2 linked regions of the Salinivibrio kushneri genome follow. The protein of the gene in region 1 interacts with the protein of each later gene in a pairwise test. Links are inferred from orthologs where the notes say so. Each region holds a gene or a part of one and is shown on either strand. Other genes may lie near its edges. The genes, in order: hflC and ftsH.

Evidence for each region.
Region 2: the proteins of hflC (region 1) and ftsH interact in binary tests that used the Escherichia coli proteins (3 or more experiments, as listed by UniProt). The link is inferred for Salinivibrio kushneri from one-to-one orthologs.

The regions. Positions count from the first base shown.
Region 1 is NZ_CP114588.1:2,529,194-2,534,336, forward strand. What follows is about bases 1-2,847. They hold hflC (protease modulator HflC), read right to left. Parts: upstream 1,946-2,847; coding sequence 1,055-1,945; downstream 1-1,054. Other genes in these bases: N8M53_RS11600 (adenylosuccinate synthase), read right to left, coding at 1-659; N8M53_RS11605 (DUF2065 domain-containing protein), read right to left, coding at 777-962; hflK (FtsH protease activity modulator HflK), read right to left, coding at 1,948-2,847. Outside these bases: more of hflK, read right to left, coding at 2,848-3,108; ribosome rescue GTPase HflX, read right to left, coding at 3,158-4,450; RNA chaperone Hfq, read right to left, coding at 4,479-4,757; tRNA (adenosine(37)-N6)-dimethylallyltransferase MiaA, read right to left, coding at 4,835-5,143.
Region 2 is NZ_CP114588.1:2,287,189-2,303,492, forward strand. The notes cover bases 1,059-4,023. They hold ftsH (ATP-dependent zinc metalloprotease FtsH), read right to left. Parts: upstream 3,534-4,023; coding sequence 1,584-3,533; downstream 1,059-1,583. Other genes in these bases: folP (dihydropteroate synthase), read right to left, coding at 1,059-1,523; rlmE (23S rRNA (uridine(2552)-2'-O)-methyltransferase RlmE), read right to left, coding at 3,585-4,023. Also shown: glmM (phosphoglucosamine mutase), read right to left, coding at 1-672; more of folP, read right to left, coding at 672-1,058; more of rlmE, read right to left, coding at 4,024-4,214; ribosome assembly RNA-binding protein YhbY, read left to right, coding at 4,420-4,716; transcription elongation factor GreA, read right to left, coding at 4,820-5,293; dacB (D-alanyl-D-alanine carboxypeptidase/D-alanyl-D-alanine-endopeptidase), read left to right, coding at 5,571-7,013; carB (carbamoyl-phosphate synthase large subunit), read right to left, coding at 7,080-10,307; carA (glutamine-hydrolyzing carbamoyl-phosphate synthase small subunit), read right to left, coding at 10,323-11,462; dapB (4-hydroxy-tetrahydrodipicolinate reductase), read right to left, coding at 11,929-12,732; ispH (4-hydroxy-3-methylbut-2-enyl diphosphate reductase), read right to left, coding at 12,867-13,811; fkpB (FKBP-type peptidyl-prolyl cis-trans isomerase), read right to left, coding at 13,822-14,253; lspA (signal peptidase II), read right to left, coding at 14,298-14,807; ileS (isoleucine--tRNA ligase), read right to left, coding at 14,807-16,304. UniProt on the Escherichia coli protein: Acts as a processive, ATP-dependent zinc metallopeptidase for both cytoplasmic and membrane proteins. Plays a role in the quality control of integral membrane proteins.

The sequences.
Region 1 (5,143 bases):
ATGATTTTGTCACCACGTTTGCGGGCATCATCCAGCTCTTGGGTCACGTCCATCACCATACCGGTGAGGATGTCCGCTTGCTCCATGACTTTCGCCAAGGTCTCTTCGTAGCTGACTGGCTCGGTTTTGTAGAAATGCTCAAGCTGGAAGTTGTGGAACTCCATCACTTCTTTGAGCTTTTCAGCAAAGGCTTCTTTGTCAAACAAGTCGCCAACGCGTAGGCCACGACGTGCTACCTTGTCTTCGTACGCAGGACCAATACCACGCCCCGTGGTACCGATAGCTTTCTTACCGCGTGCTTGCTCACGTGCCGCATCTAGTGCGATGTGATAAGGCAGGATCAGAGGACACGCTTCTGACAGGAATAGGCGCTCACGCACAGGCACACCACGTGCTTCTAGCTCACCCATTTCTTTCAGCAAAGCGTCTGGAGATAGCACCACACCGTTGCCGATAATACATTTAACGTTGTTGCGGAGGATACCAGAAGGAATCAAGTGTAGGACGGTCTTTTCACCGTCAATGACAAGAGTATGACCTGCGTTGTGACCGCCTTGGTAGCGAACCACGTATTTTGCATCTTCAGTCAAAAGATCAACGATCTTTCCCTTACCTTCGTCACCCCATTGGGTGCCGAGAACGACTACGTTATTACCCATCTTCTTCGATATGCAGCTAGTTAAAAATGGATTCTAGCACCTTAAAAACTCGGTTGCAGTCATTTTTTAACCGTATTGACATTTTCACTCACCTGCTCGGTGCTAGGTTGCGGAGTGTTAAGCTAAAAATTGGTAAGCCAGCACACTCCCAATCACCACTAAGCAGCCACCAATACGCCGCAACTGCGTGTCAGACTGCTCACCTAAAGCCATGACCATTTGTCGCCACTGTTTGGGCAATAACATCGGCCCTAACCCCTCTACCACTAACACCAGTGCTAACGCGCCCCACACGCTATCCATAATGACCTCCAGCTACATAAACATGGCGTTGCGAGATAAAAAAAGACAAGGCCTGGGCCTTGTCTTTCAAACGAGATAGCTCACTTAACGATTTACTTTTCTATCGCTTCAGGTTGCTTCATGTATTTGAAGAAATCACTCTTCGGATCCACGACGAGCATATCACTCTTGCTGTTAAAGCTCTTGCGATACGCTTGTAGCGAGCGAACAAAGCTATAAAATTCAGGCTCTTTCTTGAAAGCACTGGCAAACAGCTTCGCCACTTCCGCATCCGCTTCACCTCGGGTGATCCTTGCTTGACGCTCTGCCTTAGACAGAATCGTCGCCACTTCGAGCTCAGCTTGTGCACGAATGATTTCCGCTTGCTCGCGACCCTGTGCACGATGGCGACGGGCTACGGCCTCACGCTCAGCGCGCATACGCGCATAAATCGACTCACTGATTTCGCTCGGCAAGTTGATACGCTTGATACGTAAATCAATTAACTCAATCCCCAAATCACGCGAGCCCTCGCTGGCCGCACGCTCAAGGACACTTTTCATCACTTGATCACGCTTTTCAGACACAATCTCTTTGATGGTCTTGTTACCAATTTCGGCACGCAGCCCATCAGCGACACGACGTTGCAACAGAGATTCAGCCGTCAGTTTATTACCGCCCCCCGTGGACAGATAGTACTGGCCAAAGTCTTTAATACGCCATTTGACGTACGAGTCGATAATAACGTCTTTTTTCTCAGCGGTAACAAAGCGGTCAGCGCGGTCATCCATCGTTTGAATGCGGGCATCCAACGTCTTAACGCGATCAAACAACGGCAGCTTGAAGTGCAGACCGGGCTGATAGATTTTCGCCACATCGTTATCCGCTTTAAGCACACGTCCAAAGCGGATCACAATGCTACGCTCACCTTCACTCACCACGAAGATCGACATCAAAAAGACCACTGCCGCTAGGACGACAACTGGGATCATCATCTTACGCATGCTTAGTATCTCCCTTCTCGTGATGAACCAGAACGCGGCGCCGACTCTTGCTGTTGAGGCTGTGAGCTTTGCTCAAGCTCAATACCATATTGGCTGCTCGACGTTTCTTTACGCTGGTTAGCGCCAACGGCTGCGCCTCCCATTAGCTTATCCAGTGGGAGATACATCAGGTTGCTGTTTCCGCTTTGCGAATCCACCATCACCTTACTCGTATTGCTGTACACTTCTTCCATGGTCTGGATGTATAGCCGGTTACGCGTCACACGGGGTGCATCACGATACTCAGGCAAGAGTTTCTCAAATTGAGAGACTTCACCCTCTGCTTCGTTAACGGTACGCTCTTTGTAACCCAATGCCGCTTTTTTCAGCGTTTCAGCACGACCCGTTGCTTTCGGCAACACATCATTACGATACGCTTCGGCTTCACGGATAAAGCGGGCCTCATCCTCTCGCGCTGCAATCGCATCATCAAAGGCGTCTTTTACTTGCTCTGGTGGACGTGCATATTGGAAGTTGACGTCAACCACCAGCAAGCCCATGTCGTACTTGTCGATGATTTCGTTCAGCTCAACCTGAGTGCGCTCACGCACTTCTTGACGGCCACGGGTGATGATGTCATCCATCAAAGAGTCACCGACGACCGCACGCAATGCTGAATCGGTTGCTTGACGCAAGCTGTCATCTGCATTGGTCACGCTATAAAGATATTGCTGTGGATCCATCACGCGGTACTGAACGTCCATCTCTACATTGACGACGTTTTCATCTTTAGTCAGCATCAGGCCAGAGCTGTTGAGCGAACGAATCGACTCCACATCTACCGTGCTTACCGTATCCACAAAGGTTGGCTTCCAGTTAAGGCCCGGTTGAACGATACGATCATACTGACCAAACCGCAGAACCACACCACGCTGAGCTTCCCCGATGGTATAGAACCCGGAAATACCCCAGACAATGATACCTACCAGCGCGAGAACGCCTAGCCCTGCCATGCCACCGCCGAACGATGGTCCTTTACCTTTGCGGCCACCTAAGCCACCCAGTTTGCGGCTTAGTTTGTTAAACAATTCATCAAGATCCGGTGGCCCTTGATTACGGCCTCCACGATTCCCCCAGGGGTCTTTGTCGGGACCGCCATTGTTTCCTGGCTCATTCCACGCCATTCGCGCACTCCATCAAATTGATCTGACGATAATTTTTTACTCTAGCAGCCTAATCACTGACGATAAAGTCGCCGAGTTGGTTGCCTTCTCTTTTTTCTAACCGATACCAGTCCGTTTGTGGCAGCCTGACATCGACTAACAGATGCCCATCATCTTGGTATTCTTCACTGATAACGCATCGCATCTGGTGAAATTTACTTTGCATTCGCCCAGCCATACTAGGTGGCAGCCGTAATTGATGCCGCACCATGGTGCCAGATAAACGCTCAGTAAGGGCTTCAAATATGAGCGCGATACCTTGACCAGACAACGCTGACACCCATACTGCTCTCGGAACGCCCTCTTCGTCCCGTTCAATACGAGGTTCAGCCTGATCCAGACTATCTATTTTGTTCATAATGATAAGATGAGGCACATCTGCCGCATCGATTTCATCTAACACACTGTTGACCGCTTCAATGTTTTCACCAAAGCGTTCATCACTGGCATCGACCACGTGTAGTAGCAAGCTCGCTTCTTGGGTTTCTTGAAGCGTTGCTTTAAATGCCGCGACCAAGTCATGCGGTAAGTGACGAATAAAGCCGACGGTATCCGCCAATATCGCGGTACCCACATCGTCCACTTCAATACGGCGTAAGGTCGGATCCAAGGTGGCAAACAGCTGATCGGCCGAATATACCCCCGCTTCGGTGATCCGATTAAACAAGGTTGATTTGCCCGCATTGGTATACCCCACCAATGACACAGTCGGTACTTCCGCCCGTGCCCGAGCGCGTCGCCCTTGTTCACGCTGCTTCGCAACCTTATCCAGTCGCTTTAAAATCGCTTTCACCCGATCACGCACTAAGCGACGGTCTGTTTCTAACTGTGTTTCACCCGGGCCACGCAAGCCAATCCCGCCTTTTTGACGCTCAAGGTGAGTCCAGCCTCGCACCAGCCGGGTAGATAAGTGGCGTAACTGTGCGAGCTCAACTTGTAACTTACCCTCATGCGTACGCGCACGCTGGGCAAAAATATCGAGGATCAATCCGGTTCGGTCTAATACTCGGCATTTAAATCGCTGTTCTAGGTTGCGCTCTTGGGCCGCGGATAAGGTGTGATTAAAAATCACAATGTCCGCGCCGACTTGTTGCACAGTATCTGCTATTTCTTGGGCTTTGCCCTCTCCAACAAAATATTTGGGATGAGGGGACTGACGGCTGCCGACAACAACTTGCAAGGCATCGACACCCGAGGATGACACCAGCATTTGAAATTCGCTGAGATCATCCCACTCGCCATCATGGGTAAAGTTTATATGAACGAGTACAGCCTGTTCACCGGCCTCGTAACGGTCAAACAAGCGATAGACTCCTTAGCAATAGAATGCTTTATTCCTCAGGTTTTTCTTGCTGACGCTCGCCCTGTGGACGCTCACCAGCCCCTTGGTTATTGTTGTGGTGGCTTACAGCACGTGCCGGCACAACGGTTGAAATCGCGTGCTTGTACACCATTTGATTAACCGTATTTTTTAGCAGGATCACGAACTGATCAAACGATTCAATTTGGCCTTGCAACTTAATACCATTTACTAAGTAAATGGAGACAGGAATGCGTTCACGACGTAACGCGTTCAGGAATGGGTCTTGTAATGATTGCCCCTTAGCCATTATTTCTTTTCCTTATTTGTTTGTAATTGTAGTCAATTGTCGCGGTTAAGCAGCGTCCTTGTCAGTGACAGTATACATCAAGTTTCCGTCCCTGCTGTCAACGCTTTTGTCACCGTTTGTAAAGACAGCGACGGTGTGTCGCTATCAAGCCAAGTCACATTATCCCAGCCTCTTAGCCAGGTTATCTGACGCTTGGCTAACTGGCGCGTCGCGCAAATCCCACGGTAAACGGCTTCATCATGGGTGCAACGTCCGGCCAAATAATCCCACATCTGGCGGTAGCCGACACAACGAATCGAGGGCAGATCGACATGCAGATCGTCTCGTTCGTATAACGTCCGTACCTCTTTTTCAAACCCCGCGTCGATCATTTTGTCGAAACGAAG
Region 2 (16,304 bases), 240 kb from region 1 along the record:
CGCACGAACGTCAGTGGCTCCCACCTCATCGTTGATATTGGTGCCGTTGGGCGCACAGCCAATGGTGGTCACCTCCGCACCCAGCTCACGAAACACAGAAGGTGCAATGTGATAAGTGGCACCGTGGGCACAATCGAGCACCATTTTTAAGCCACTCAGGCTCAAGGCGCTCGGGAAGGTACCTTTACAAAACTCTATATAACGCCCTGCCGCGTCATTAATCCGGCTAGCTTTACCTAACTCAGCAGACTCGACACAAGTCAGTGTTTTTTCCAACTCAGCTTCAATCGCTAATTCAACCTCATCCGCCAGTTTGGTGCCTTCTGAGGAAAAGAATTTAATTCCGTTATCGTAATGCGGGTTATGCGACGCCGAAATGACAATCCCGGCTTCCGCGCGGAACGTTTGGGTTAAGTACGCAATCGCAGGTGTAGGCATGGGACCAGTAAAGGCCGCTTCCAGTCCCGCCGCTGACAGACCCGACTCAAGCGCTGACTCTAACATGTACCCAGAAATACGCGTATCTTTACCAATCAGTACCTTACGTGTGCCTTGTTGTGATAACACACGTCCAGCCGCCCAACCAAGCTTCAGCATAAATTCAGGCGTGATGGGGAATTCGCCCACCTTGCCGCGCACACCATCGGTGCCAAAATACTTACGCTCTGTCATTATTTTTCTTCTCCTAATCCATTTTTTACACGCGCTGTCATGGCAACCACTTTGAGTGCATCAGCGGTTTCTTTCACATCGTGGACGCGAATAATCTGTGCCCCTTTAGCCGCGGCTAAGGTAGCACAGGCAACGCTACCGCCCAGAATATCCTGCGGCGTTTTATCTAACATTTTATAAATCATTGACTTACGTGACATCCCTGCTAATACAGGTAATCCGAAGTCATGAAAAGCATCGAGGTCAGCAAGAAGCTGATAGTTATGCGCTAACGTCTTACCAAACCCAAAGCCAGGATCCAGAATGATATTCTGTCGACGGACCCCCGCGTCAGTGCAGGCATCGATACGTGCCGCTAAAAACGCTTTCACCTCTCCAACGACATCTTGGTAGTCAGGGGCTGATTGCATTGTTCGTGGTTGTCCTTGCATGTGCATGATGCACACTGGCACTTGCAGATCCGCTGCCGCTTCCAACGCCCCAGGCTCTTGTAATGCACGCACATCATTAATGAGGTTGGCACCCGCATTTACTGCGGCACGCATAACGGCTGCTTTACTGGTATCAATTGAAATCCAACAATCAGATTGCTCACGAATCGCTTCAATGACTGGAACAACACGATTAATTTCGTCTTGCTCATCGACATCGGCCGCACCTGGACGCGTCGACTCGCCACCAATATCGAGAATGGTGGCGCCATCTGCGAGCATTTGCATCGCTCGTTCGACCGCTTTGTCGCAGTGCTGAAATTGGCCACCATCGGAAAAGGAATCCGGCGTGACGTTTAAGATCCCCATGATGACAGGGCGGGTCAGAGAAAGCGTGAGGTTATTGTGTGTTATTTGCATGCGTTTTTCCAAGCACGATCAAAAAAACCCCGACGTGTCGGGGTTTGTTTTCATGGGCATTTATGCTTCAGATTGGTTTTCTGAATCAAGCGGCTTTTGTTTTTTGTCGTCAGATTGCTCGTCAGACTCGCTCGCTTTTGATGCATCCGGTTTGCTCGGCGTATCATCTGAAGATGAACCACCATCGCCACCTTCCCAGCCTGCAGGCTCTCGCACGTCTCGGCGAGCCATTAAATCATCGATTTGTGCCGCATCAATGGTTTCGTACTTCATCAACGCATCTTTCATCGCGTGCATAATATCGAGGTTTTCTTCCAAGATTTGCTTGGCGCGATCGTAATTGCGGTCAATGATGCCACGGATTTCCGCGTCAATGAGTCGGGCAGTCTCATCGGAGATGTGCTTGGTCTGTGCCACAGAGCGACCAAGGAAGACTTCGCCTTCTTCTTCCGCATACAGCAGTGGACCGAGTTTCTCTGAGAAGCCCCATTGCGTCACCATTTTGCGGGCAATATCGGTCGCGCGCTCGATGTCGTTTGATGCCCCTGTCGAGACTTTCTCTTTGCCGTAGATCAGCTCTTCCGCTAAGCGGCCACCGTACAGGCTCGAAATCATCGAATCGAGGTGCTGACGCGACATGCTGATCCTGTCTTGCTCAGGCAAGTACATGGTCACACCCAATGCACGTCCACGCGGGATAATGGAGACCTTGTACACAGGATCATGCTCAGGCACCAAGCGACCAACAATTGCGTGACCCGCTTCGTGATACGCGGTTGACTCTTTGGTTTCTTCCGACATCACCATTGAACGGCGCTCGGCGCCCATCATGATTTTGTCTTTGGCAAGCTCAAACTCGACCATCGACACCACACGTTTATTACCACGCGCAGAGAACAATGCTGCTTCGTTAACAAGGTTAGCCAAGTCAGCCCCTGAGAAACCTGGTGTACCGCGCGCAATCAGTGACGCATCGACATCATTACCAAGCGGCACTTTGCGCATGTGTACTTTGAGAATATGCTCACGGCCACGCACATCTGGCAAGCTCACCACCACTTGACGGTCAAAGCGACCAGGACGCAATAGCGCAGGGTCCAATACGTCTGGACGGTTAGTCGCCGCAATGACGATCACGCCTTCGTTGCCCTCAAAGCCATCCATTTCGACCAACATCTGGTTCAAGGTTTGCTCACGCTCGTCGTGACCTCCGCCAAGCCCAGCGCCACGTTGACGACCAACAGCATCGATTTCATCAATAAAGATAATGCACGGCGAGGCTTTTTTAGCTTGCTCGAACATATCGCGGACGCGTGATGCACCCACACCCACGAACATTTCCACGAAATCAGAGCCGGAAATGGTAAAGAATGGCACTTTGGCTTCACCGGCAATCGCTTTGGCCAGCAAGGTTTTACCTGTACCTGGAGGACCGACCATCAATACGCCGGTTGGGATTTTACCCCCTAGCTTCTGGAAACGGCTTGGATCACGCAGGTAATCCACCAGCTCCTTCACGTCCTCTTTGGCTTCATCACAGCCAGCTACGTCAGTGAAAGTAGTTTTTACCTGCTCCTCACTCATCATTTTGGCTTTCGATTTACCAAACGACATGGCGCCTTTGCCGCCACCGCCTTGCATCTGGCGCATGAAGAAAATCCACACCCCGATAAGCAGTAGCATTGGGAACCAAGAAATGAAGATCGATGCCAACATACTTGGCTCTTCAGGTGGCGTCCCTTTCACGCGCACGTTTTTGTTAAGCAAATCATCCAAAAGCTTTGGATCATTCATCACAGGCATAAAGGTGACATAGCGTGAGCCGTCACGTCGGGTGACACTCAGCTCACGATCGTCAAATTTTACTTCCTGTATTTGATCGTTGCCGATTTCGCGTACGAAAGAGGTATAGTCGACTTGACGACCGGCGCTGTCCCCTGGTCCAAAGCTTTGGAACACAGACATTAAGACAACGGCGATAACCAGCCACAGAATCAAGTTTTTTGCCATGTCACTCAAGGTGTTAGCCTCGCATAACTGAGATAGATAAATGTAAGGGTACTACAGTTTATAACCTGTAGCCACAATGTAGACTTCTCGCGACCTTGCACGGGATGAGTCGGGTTTTCGAATTTTGACCGCTGTAAACATTTTACGCACCTCGGCCAAATACTGATCAAAGCCTTCGCCCTGAAAAACTTTTACCACGAAGCTGCCTTTCGGCCCCAGCACTTCACGGCACATCTCTAATGCCAGTTCGACCAAATACATCGCTTTGGGTTGATCGGCCGCCTGATTGCCGCTCATATTTGGCGCCATGTCAGACATCACCACATCAACTTGGTTGGGTTGAATGCGCTCGAGCAAGGTGTCGAGCACCGCTTGTTCGCGAAAATCCCCTTGAAGAAAGCTAACACCTGGCATGGGATCCATGGGTAAGATATCGCAAGCAATCACTTGCCCGTCGTCACCGACTTGTGTCGCTGCATACTGCGACCAACCTCCAGGAGCAGCGCCCAGATCGACCACGGTCATTCCCGGCTTTAAGATGCGATCTTTTTGCTGAATCTCTTCTAGCTTAAAAATGGCCCGAGACCGATACCCTTTTTTCTGCGCTTCATGAACGTATTTATCGTCGAAGTGTTCTTTCAGCCAGCGTCCTGAGCTGGCAGAGTGTTTTTTATTCGCCATGTTGTTCCTACTACGCCCACCAATCGCACTACATTCATATAAAATTCAAACAATTGCGTGCGTTAGCTTATTCTCAAAGACAGACTCGCTCTCACCAAGCAGACGACGTGCTTGCCATCCGCCCACTTTCTACTGTTTCAGTTTGTGGTGAGATGGCGTTAGAATGGCATGTTTTCAACCCCTAGCAAATAGAAATCGAGCCAACATGAAACTCAGCACCAAACAAAAACAGCATCTCAAAGGACTGGCTCACCCGCTTAAGCCTGTCGTCTTAATGGGCGCCAACGGTTTAACTGAAGCCGTGGTCGCTGAAATTGAGCTTGCGCTTGATCACCACGAGCTGATTAAAGTGAAAGTCGCTTCGGAAGACCGTGAGACCAAAAACCTGATTGTCGACGCGATCCTTCGGGAAACAGGCGCTGAAAAAGTGCAGGTAATCGGTAAAACCTTAGTGATTTATCGCCAAAGCGAAGAGCGCAAAATTGAATTACCACGCAAATAATCACGTGTGTGATCAACGACGTGCTGTAGCATAACAAAAAGGCCGCATTGCGGCCTTTTTACTGTGTCAGCATCGGAGAAAAGTTACATTCAGTAACACTTTCCTATACGTAATCGACACTATCAATTTCAAACTCTTTGACGCCACCTGGGGTGGTGATGCTCACTTCTTCGCCTTCTTCTTTACCAATCAGACCGCGCGCGATGGGAGAATTCACCGAAATTAAATTCGCTTTGATGTCGGCTTCGTCATCACCCACGATTCGATAGGTCACTTCTTCGTCAGTGCTCACATCAATCAAGGTGACCGTCGCGCCAAAAATCACTTTGCCATTATTCGGCATCTTAGTGACATCAATCACCTGTGCCACCGACAGCTTGTATTCGATATCACGGATTTGCGCCTCACAAATGCCCTGCTCTTCACGAGCCGCATGATATTCTGCGTTTTCTTTTAAGTCACCGAGTTCACGCGCCTCTGCAATGGCGTTGGAGATCTCAGGGCGACGCTTGATCAACTTGTCCAGCTCTTCTCGTAGCAGCTGCTCACCGCGTACGGTCATTGGCACTTTATCCATAAATGACATTACCTCTTTCAATCCACAGCAAAGGGATTTTGGCAAAACAAAGCCACGCCCAAACAGAGTATCTGGGCGCGGCGGAATTCAACGCTTTTTTTAGATTGTAAACAAGAATTCGCGCAAAATCATCTCTGATCCGGTGATAGCATAAGCCGCCCATCCACTATCCGCTTCATCTCCAGCCCAACTGATGCATTGGTCACCCCCGAACGGCTTGTCTTCAAGGCTAGACAGGGTAGGATGGCATGCATGCGCAAACAAAAAGGCTTTTACCATGCTGTCCGCTCTTTTCCGCCGCCTCGCCCCCATGGCGATTTTCCTCGTGCCGTTTGCATCGGCCTCCGCGCCGTCGTTAACACTGGAACAACTGACACCGTTACTCCCTCAAGGCAGCCAAGTCGCGCTATGGGTGAGTGATGCGCAGCAAAATCAGCCCCAGATCAGTGAGCAAGCCGATGCGCTGCTGCCCCCGGCCAGTACACAAAAACTCCTCACTGGACTCGCCGCTCGACTTTATTTACCAAGCACTTTCCGGTTTTCCACCCGATTGGTGCAAACCGGTGATGACATCGCCCTTATTTTTAACGGTGACCCCTTACTGACTCGAAAAGATATTCGTCAACTGCTGAGTCAATTACCGCGTCGTGGCCTCGATACCATTAACAACCTCTATCTGGATGGTCATGCGTTTGCGGGTCGCACCCGTGCGCCAGGCTGGCCATGGGACATTTTAGCGGTCTGCTACAGTGCACCTTCCACGGCAATCACCCTCAATCACAACTGTGTGCAAGGGGCGATTTATAGCCAGCCTGATAGCACGTTGACACGCGTGCATGTTCCTGACCACCAGCCCGTTTCAGTAGAGAACCAAGCGCGAGCGGTAAGCGAGGACGAACAAGCTACCCGCCATTGCGGTCTCGATCTCACCGCGACACCGCAAAATACGTATTATTTTTCCGGTTGCCTCCCGCACCGGGAGCGTCCGCTGCCACTCAACTTTGCCGTACAGACCCCTTCGACTTACGTCAAAGCCATTGTGGCCGATGAGCTCGCGCGCCTAAATGTGCGCGTGAAAGGCGATATCCGAGTGGCGCGAGCACCCAGCCAGTCACGCGAGTTGGCTCGTCACCAGTCAGCGCCCCTTACCTCCCTGCTAACCACGATGCTGCGCGACTCTGACAACCTCATTGCCGACAATCTTCTCAAAGCCTTAGGGCGCCGCTACTTTCAGCAGCCTGGCTCTTATCGCAATGGCGTCGCGGCGGTGAAAGCGATATTGCAGGAGGCTGGGATTGACCTATCACAGGCCGTACTGGTCGATGGGTCAGGGCTGTCTCGTAATAATCGTCTCAGCGCCCGCCAACTGGCGGAAGTGATGCATTACATCACCACTCACCCAGCACTCGGCATGGCTCAAATGCTCCCTACTGCCGGCATAGATGGGACCCTCAAGTATCGCCAGAGCATTCGTCATGCTCCCATAAAAGGGCGATTAAAGGCCAAAAGTGGCTCGCTGTATGGCAGCTTTAATCTAGCTGGGATTCTGGAAGATGATTCAGGAAAACAGCATATCGTGGTGCAACTTGTCAGTCATTATCATCCTGAGGAAGACGCGCAGCCGGAAAATGTTCCCTCGCCGATTACTCAGTTTGAGCGTGAGTTTTATATGGCGCTGATCCGCGGTCAGTTACGGCCTACACTGGCACAGTCTCACTGAATAAAAAAAGCCCGCCTAAATGGCGGGCTAATCATACGTTGCTATCACGCTATTAAAGTCACAGCACTACGACGTAGTCAGCACCCGTGCATGCAAAGATTGCACAGGGTTGACCTTGCTCATGTCGGCGGCCGTTAACGCCATGCACGTGGCGAAGGCGGCGTTCAGCGTAGTGGTATAATTCACCTTGGCTGCGAGCGCGCCACGGCGCAAGACTTTCGAATCTTCAATCGCTTGGCGTCCTTCCGTGGTGTTGACAATATAGCTGTACTCACCATTTTTGATGCGATCAAGAATGTGTGGCCGCCCTTCGTGCACCTTATTGACCAGACGCGGATTGATGCCCGCTTCGCCAAGGATCACCGCGGTGCCGTGGGTAGCGTCTAGCTCAAAACCAAGCTTGAGTAACTTCGCTGCCAAATCCACCACGCGCTGTTTGTCATTATTGCGCACCGATAACAAGGCCCGTCCGCCCTCACTGTAGGCTTTACCGCAAGCGAGGTCTGCTTTTGCAAAGGCTTCGGCAAAGGTGTCGCCCACGCCCATCACCTCACCGGTCGAGCGCATTTCAGGGCCCAGCAGCGGGTCAACCCCTGGGAATTTGTTGAACGGTAGCACGACCTCTTTCACCGAGTAATAAGGCGGAATCACCTCTTTAACAAACCCTTGCTCAGCCAAGGAGCGGCCAGCCATGACGCGCGCGGCGATTTTCGCCAGCGGGACACCCGTCGCTTTAGAGACAAATGGCACCGTTCGAGCGGCGCGAGGGTTAACCTCAATCAGGTAGATTTCATCATCCTTCACCGCAAACTGGGTGTTGACCAACCCGTTCACGCCTAACTCCAACGCCAGCTTGCGCACCTGTTCACGCATGCGATCTTGGATATCGTCACTTAACGTATACGCGGGCAACGAGCAGGCAGAGTCACCGGAGTGCACGCCAGCTTGCTCGATATGCTCCATAATGCCGCCAATCACGGCCGTTTCACCATCGCACACCGCATCGATATCCACTTCCGTCGCATCATCCAAGAAGTGGTCCAGCAGGACTGGCGACTCATGCGACACACTCACCGCCTCGTTGAAGTAGCGGCGCAGGTCGGTTTCATCATAGACAATTTCCATCGCCCGTCCGCCCAGTACGTAAGACGGACGCACCACCAACGGATAACCAATTTCTTTGGCTTTCTCCACCGCTTGCTCCAGTGCGGTGACTGTCGCGTTAGCAGGCTGCTTAAGGCCAAGGCGCTGCACTGCATCTTGGAAGCGCTCACGATCTTCGGCGCGGTCAATCGCGTCAGGGCTGGTTCCGATAATCGGCACGCCAGCGGCCTCTAAGTCACGTGCCAGCTTAAGTGGTGTTTGTCCGCCGTACTGAACAATCACGCCTTCTGGTTTTTCAACGTTCACAATGGCGAGTACGTCTTCCAAGGTGATCGGCTCAAAATAGAGGCGGTCTGAGGTGTCATAGTCGGTAGAAACGGTTTCTGGGTTACAGTTAACCATGATGGTTTCGAAACCGTCCTCACGCAGGGCCAATGACGCGTGGACACAGCAGTAATCGAACTCGATCCCTTGCCCAATTCGGTTTGGGCCACCGCCAATAACCATGATTTTCTTCTTATCTGTCGGCTGTGACTCACACTCTTCATCATAGGTGGAATACATATAGGCCGTATCAGACGAGAACTCAGCAGCACAGGTATCGACACGCTTATAGACAGGATGAATCTGAAATTTGTCACGCAGCTTGCGCACTTCAATTTCTGATACGCCCAACAAGGCGGCCAAACGCGCATCGGAAAAGCCTTTGCGCTTTAACTGACGCAATGCGGCTTTATTAAGCCCTGCGAAGCCCTGCTCACGCACTTGCTGCTCATGCTTGACGATGTCTTCGATTTGCACCAAGAACCAACGATCGATATTGGTCAGGTTAAACACCCCATCAACCGACATCCCTGCGCGGAAAGCATCGGCAATGTACCAAATCCGCTCTGCGCCTGGCTCTTTGAGTTCATGACGGATTTTGGTCAATGCCGTATCGTCATCCAGGTTCACCATTTCGTCAAAGCCCGCCGCCCCGACTTCTAGGCCGCGCAGTGCTTTTTGCAATGATTCTTGCTGGTTACGTCCAATCGCCATCACCTCACCCACTGACTTCATCTGGGTGGTTAAGCGGTCGTTGGCACCGGCAAATTTTTCAAAGTTAAAGCGTGGGATTTTAGTCACGACATAATCAATGGTCGGCTCGAATGACGCTGGCGTGGCACCACCGGTAATATCGTTCATCAGCTCATCAAGGGTAAAACCCACCGCCAGTTTGGCCGCCACTTTGGCAATCGGGAAGCCGGTTGCTTTTGACGCGAGCGCAGAAGAGCGTGACACGCGTGGGTTCATCTCGATGATCACCATACGGCCATTTTTGGGGTTAATACCAAATTGTACGTTCGAACCGCCGGTTTCAACGCCAATTTCGCGCAGCACCGCCAGTGATGCATTACGCATCAATTGGTATTCTTTGTCGGTCAGGGTCTGTGCCGGTGCGACCGTGATAGAGTCACCCGTGTGAACCCCCATGGCGTCGAAGTTTTCAATCGAGCAGACAATGATGCAGTTATCATTTTTATCCCGCACCACTTCCATTTCGTACTCTTTCCAGCCAATGAGTGACTCATCGATGAGCAACTCATTGGTGGGAGATAAATCGAGCCCTCGCTCGCAAATCTCTTTAAACTCTTCTTGGTTGTAGGCAATGCCCCCGCCAGTGCCGCCCATGGTAAAGGAGGGGCGGATAATACAAGGAAAGCCCACTTCGTCGAGCACCTTGTGCGCTTCATCCATGCTGTGGGCGATGCCCGCACGCGGACAATCCAAACCGATGCTTTGCATCGCCTCATCAAAGCGATGACGGTCCTCGGCTTTATCAATCGCATCAGCCGTGGCGCCAATCATTTCCACGCCAAACTCGGCTAACACGCCATGACGCTCAAGATCCAGAGCGCAGTTCAAACCTGTCTGGCCACCCATGGTCGGCAGCACAGCATCCGGACGCTCTTTCTCGATAATGTGTTTCACCACTTGCCACTGAATAGGTTCAATGTAAGTGGCATCGGCCATCTCTGGATCGGTCATGATAGTGGCTGGATTGGAGTTCACTAGAATGACACGATAACCCTCTTCGCGCAGGGCTTTACACGCTTGCGCCCCTGAGTAGTCAAATTCGCAGGCTTGGCCAATGATGATAGGGCCTGCACCCAAGATAAGAATGCTTTTTATGTCTGTGCGTTTTGGCATGCTCAACGACTCCGATTAGGCGCGATGTTGTTTGATAAGATCGATAAAGTGATCAAAAAGAGGGGCAGCATCATGCGGCCCTGGGCTTGCCTCGGGGTGCCCTTGGAAGCTAAATGCGGGCTTGTCGGTGCGATGAATACCTTGCAAACTTCCATCAAATAAAGACACATGGGTCGCGCGCAGCGTTTCTGGCAGGCTGTCTTTATCGGCGGCAAAGCCATGGTTCTGGCTGGTGATCATCACCACGCCACGGTCTATGTCTTTCACTGGATGGTTAGCGCCATGGTGGCCAAACTTCATTTTTACTGTCTTCGCGCCGCTCGCCAGTGCCAATATCTGATGACCCAGGCAAATACCAAAGACAGGCACGCCTTCTTCTAAAAACGCTTGTGTTGCCTCAATGGCATAATCACATGGTGCTGGGTCGCCGGGGCCATTAGATAAGAAAACACCATCCGGGTTCATCGCCAACACCTCATCAGCCGGTGTCGTCGCCGGCACCACGGTCAAGCGACAGCCACGGTCAACTAACATGCGCAAAATATTGCGTTTAGCACCAAAGTCATAGGCCACCACGTGATAGGGCAACTCGCTCTCTGGTGTAGCGTCAGGCAAGCCTTGATGAAGCTGCCAAGAGCCTTGTGTCCAGCTGTAGCTTTCTTTGGTGGTCACTTCTTTGGCGAGATCCATTCCCTTCAAGCCAGGAAAGTCCTGCGCTTTCGCCAGAGCCAATGCCTCATCCACACTATCACCAGCCACAATACAGCCATTCTGAGCACCCTTTTCACGCAATAATCGCGTAAGTTTGCGCGTATCAATATCGGCAATGCCGAGAATGTTGTGATGTTTGAGGTAATCAGAAAGGGATTGTTGATTGCGGAAGTTGCTGGCTAACAGGGGGAGATCACGAATGACGAGGCCTTGGGCGTGGACTTGGCTAGATTCTTCGTCTTCGGTGTTGGTGCCGGTGTTGCCAATGTGGGGATAGGTGAGTGTCACGATCTGACGGGAATAAGAGGGGTCGGTTAGTATTTCTTGATACCCCGTCATCGAGGTATTGAAAACCACTTCTCCCACCGCGGTGCCATCAGCGCCGATCGGGGTACCGTGGAACACTGTCCCATCTTCTAGGACTAAGAGCGCAGACTTGCTCAAGACAACCTCCAGTTATATAGAAATGCACTTTTTACGACTAACGTTGCATTCACGTATTCCATCTAAGATCAAAACCCGCGTCAAGCTGAATTTTGACAAATTGCGCGCATTCTATGGATGCATCGGCTACCTGTCAATCGAAGCACAACATTTTTCTTTATTTTATTAGTCACTCACTAACAAAGCACCATCAAAGCACCATAAAAACAAACTTAAACCACGATTTGCGGGCAAAAAGCATCCAAGTGACGCATTAGGATTTTTTTATTGCTCGTTTTTTCTCTCTTTAAAATAAAATCAATCTCGCAAACGTTTACCTTGCATGACTAAATACTGATGAAAGCAACTTTGTCGCTTAAAGCTCACGAGAGGCGTGTAAAGAACAAGAAATAAGGGAATGAAAAGCACATGTGGAAAAGCAAACAAGAGAGGATAAAAAAACATCGCGCCGAAGCGCGATGAATAATTATTTAAGATTGAGGACATCTTGCATCGTGTATAAACCGCGTTGATGCTGATTGAGCCATACCGCGGCACGTACCGCCCCTTTAGCAAAGGTATTACGGTTAGAGGCCTTGTGGGTGATTTCTACACGCTCGCCAATATCGGCAAACATCGCTGTGTGTTCGCCGACAATGTCCCCAGCTCGAATGGTCGCAAAGCCAATCTCGTCTTTACTCCGCTCGCCAGTGATCCCCTCACGGGCATAAACCGCCACATCACTAAGCTGGTTCCCCATCGCACCGGCGATCGCTTCACCCATACCTAATGCAGTACCTGATGGTGCGTCCACTTTATGGCGATGGTGCGCTTCAACAATTTCAATGTCGCACTCGTCTCCCATCACTTTCGCCGCCTGCTCAAGTAACTTGAAGACAAGATTCACACCAACACTGTAGTTGGGTGCCATCACCATGGCTGTTGAGACTGCAGCCTTTTCAATGGTTTGTTTTTGCGCCTCATCAAAGCCTGTGGTGCCGATGACCAGTTGCTTACCGGCTTCTTGGCACAGCGTTAAATTAGCCAAGGTTGCAGCGGGAGCAGTAAAATCAATCACCACATCAAAGTCGTCACTGACTTTACGCAAATCGTCCACCACATTCACTCCCAAACGGCCGATCCCTGCCAACTCGCCTGCATCGGTACCAACTAAGCTAGATTCAGGCCTTTCGCTCGCCGCTCCTAACACGGCGTCTGGATACTGTGAAACCGCTTGAATGAGGTTGCGCCCCATGCGTCCGGCCGCACCGGCTATGGCAATACGTACCATGATTTTCCCCTTTGTCACTCTGCCAGTATACTGGCTCCTTCTTGGTAGCCAATCACTCTAGCGCGTTCCTTGACACTTGTATATTGGCGAAAAAAAGGGAAGCGTTCGCTCCCCTATCTTTATTGACCATTACTCTAGGTGACTTCACGAATTTGTAGCTCTTTAGGTACTTCAAAAAACATGTTTTCTTCACGCCCAGCAAGGTTATCAACATGTGTCGCACCCAGCTGCTTGATCCGCTCGATAATTTGATCCACTAGCTCTTCTGGCGCCGAGGCGCCGGCCGTGATCCCAACCGTCTGCTTGCCTTCAAACCAGGCCGGATCAATATCTTCTGCCGTGTCAGTTAAATAACCTGGCGTCCCCAGTTTTTCGGACAGCTCGCGCAGACGGTTTGAGTTGGAGCTGTTTTTTGAGCCAACCACCACCATCACATCACAGCTTTGCGCTAAATCGCGCACTGCGTCTTGGCGGTTCTGGGTGGCATAACAAATGTCGTCTTTGCGTGGTCCTTGGATGTTAGGAAACACCTTACGCAGAGTATCAATCACATCCGCCGTTTCGTCGACCGACAGGGTGGTTTGACTGACATAATGCAGGTTATCGGGGTCGTTCACCTCCAAGGTATACACATCCTCTGGGGTTTCGACCAAATACATCCCACCGGTTTCACTGGCGTATTGTCCCATGGTGCCTTCCACTTCTGGGTGACCAGCGTGACCAATCAGTACCACTTCCATGTTCTTACGGCTGGCGCGGGCCACTTCCATATGCACTTTAGTTACCAGCGGACACGTAGCGTCAAACACGGTTAACTGACGCGACTTGGCCTCATTGCGCACGGCCTGAGACACGCCGTGGGCGGAGAAAATCACAATATTGTCATCGGGGACTTCGCTGATCTGCTCAACAAAAATCGCCCCGCGCTGTTTTAAGCCTTCCACCACAAAGCGGTTGTGTACCACTTCATGACGGACATAAATGGGAGGTTGGTAGATTTCCAGCGCTCGCTCAACAATACTGATGGCACGGTCAACCCCTGCGCAAAAGCCACGGGGATTGGCAAGTAAGATCTTCATGTGTCCGCCTTTATTGCACACTTATAATTTCAACGTCAAAAATGACGGTTTTCCCAGCCAGTGGGTGATTAAAATCAACCGTAACAGAATCCCCAGTGACTGCGGTAATGATCCCTGGGATCTCCTGTCCTTGAGGCCCACTAAAGGCGATGATCGCCCCTTCCTCTGCCGGCGTTTCTCCGCCAAAGTGGCGGCGATCCATGTGATGGATGTTATCCGGGTTAGGTTGGCCGAATGCGTCCTCTGGCGCTAAGGTGAAGCTGCTCGACTCCCCTTCTTTTAAACCAAGAAGGCACGTTTCAAAGTTTTCCGTCAAGCTGCCATCGCCCATGACCAGCTTCGCCGGTTTGCCGGCATTATGGGTGGTGTCGGCGACCGAACCATCTTCTAGTTTGATGGTAAAGTGCATAATGACTTCACTAGATGCTGTGATTGCTGTCATGATTCATCCTTTTAGAACGTCGCGGTAATGGGGATAGATACGCATCATCCTTGTTTAGTCGATGACTGGCCTTGACGAAAACTATCCAAGATGATTAATGCCGCTCCCACGCAAATCGCCGAGTCGGCGAGGTTAAACGCTGGCCAGTGCGAATTACCGAGGTAAAAATCAAGAAAGTCAATCACATAGCCATGAACAAGGCGATCGAACAGGTTGCCTAGCGCCCCGCCAATGATCATGGCATAAGCGATATTGATCATGCGTTTATTGGCCGGGGTATGCCGCATCCAATACGCCAATAGCCCGCTGACACCCAGCGCAATGACACTGAACAGCCAGCGTTGCCAGCCACCCGCATCACTTAAAAAACTAAACGCCGCGCCATGGTTGTGCACATACGTTAGGTTAAAGAAAGGCAATACTTCGATGCGGTGAGCAAACCCATATTCCATGGTTTGCATCACTAGCCATTTACTGCCGATATCAAGTGCAAAGACCAGCGGCGCCAGCCAAAGCCAGCGCCAACCTGATTGCGAGAGGGAAAGAGTCTGCATCACGCAAATTGGCGGCTTTCGCCTTCTCCTGCAATATTGGTCACACAGCGGCCACAGATCTCTTCATGACCTGCAATGGTGCCGACGTCAGCAACATGGTGCCAACAGCGCTCACATTTAGCCGCACTCGATGCCGCCACTTCCACGGCTAAACCGTCAAGCTCCGTCTGCGTGGCAGACGCTGGCGCGTCACCGGCAACCACGGTCGCTTTCGAGGTCAGCAATACAAAGCGAAGCTCATCACCCATCAAGCGCAGCTTCTCGGCAAAATCAGCAGGTGCATAGAGCGTGACTTCCGCTTCTAACGAGCCGCCAATGACTTTTTCGTTACGTGCTTGCTCCAAGGTCTTGTTCACCGCATCACGCACATTAAGCAGTTTCGCCCAGAACGCTTGGTTGAGCACAGCCTGCTGATCAAGGTCAAATAAGCCGTCGTACCAGACTTCGGTGAAGACAAACTGGTTGCGCTCACCCGGCATTTCATTCCAGATCTCATCGGCGGTAAATGACATAATCGGTGCCATCCAGCGTACCAGTGCTTCCACGATGTGGAACAGCGCCGTTTGACAGCTGCGGTGCGCATGGCTGCCTGCTTTGGCCGTGTACTGGCGATCCTTGATGATATCGAGGTAGAACGAGCCCATTTCAATCGAGCAGAACTGCATCAAACGCTGCGTCACTTGGTGGAAGTTACACGCATCATACGCAGCAGTGATCTCTTGTTGCGCCTCAAGTGCGCGGCTCACTGCCCAGCGATCAACCGCCACCAAGTCTTCTGGTGCAACCAAGTCAGTTTTAGGATCAAAACCGTGTAGGTTAGCAAGCAAGAAACGCGAGGTATTGCGGATACGACGATAAGCATCGGCACTGCGTTTTAGAATTTCATCCGACACGCTAATTTCGCCAGTGTAATCAGTTGATGCCACCCACAAGCGAAGAATGTCAGCCCCAAGCTTGTTCATCACATCTTGCGGCATGATGGTGTTACCCAGCGACTTCGACATTTTGCGACCGTTGCCATCAACGGTGAAGCCATGCGTCAGTACGCGGCGGTAAGGCGCTTGGCCTTTAATTGCCACTGACGTCATCAGCGATGATTGGAACCAGCCGCGGTGTTGATCCGAGCCTTCCAAGTACATATCGGCTTCTTGACCGTTAAACTCATCACGCTGATTCACAACGGCATAATGCGTCGCACCAGAATCAAACCACACATCCAGGGTGTCCAAAACTTTCTCGTACTGGTCAGCGTCATCGCCTAACAGTTCGTTAAGATCGAGATCCCACCACGCTTGAATACCGGCTTTTTCTACACGCTGAGCCACCTGCTCAATCAGGTTGAGCGTATCCGGGTGTAGCTCGGAGGTTTCTTTATGCACGAACAGTGCGATGGGTACGCCCCAAGTACGCTGACGAGAAATACACCAGTCTGGACGCCCTTCCACCATCGACTCAATGCGGCTTTGTCCCCAGTCCGGGATCCACTCAACGTTCTTA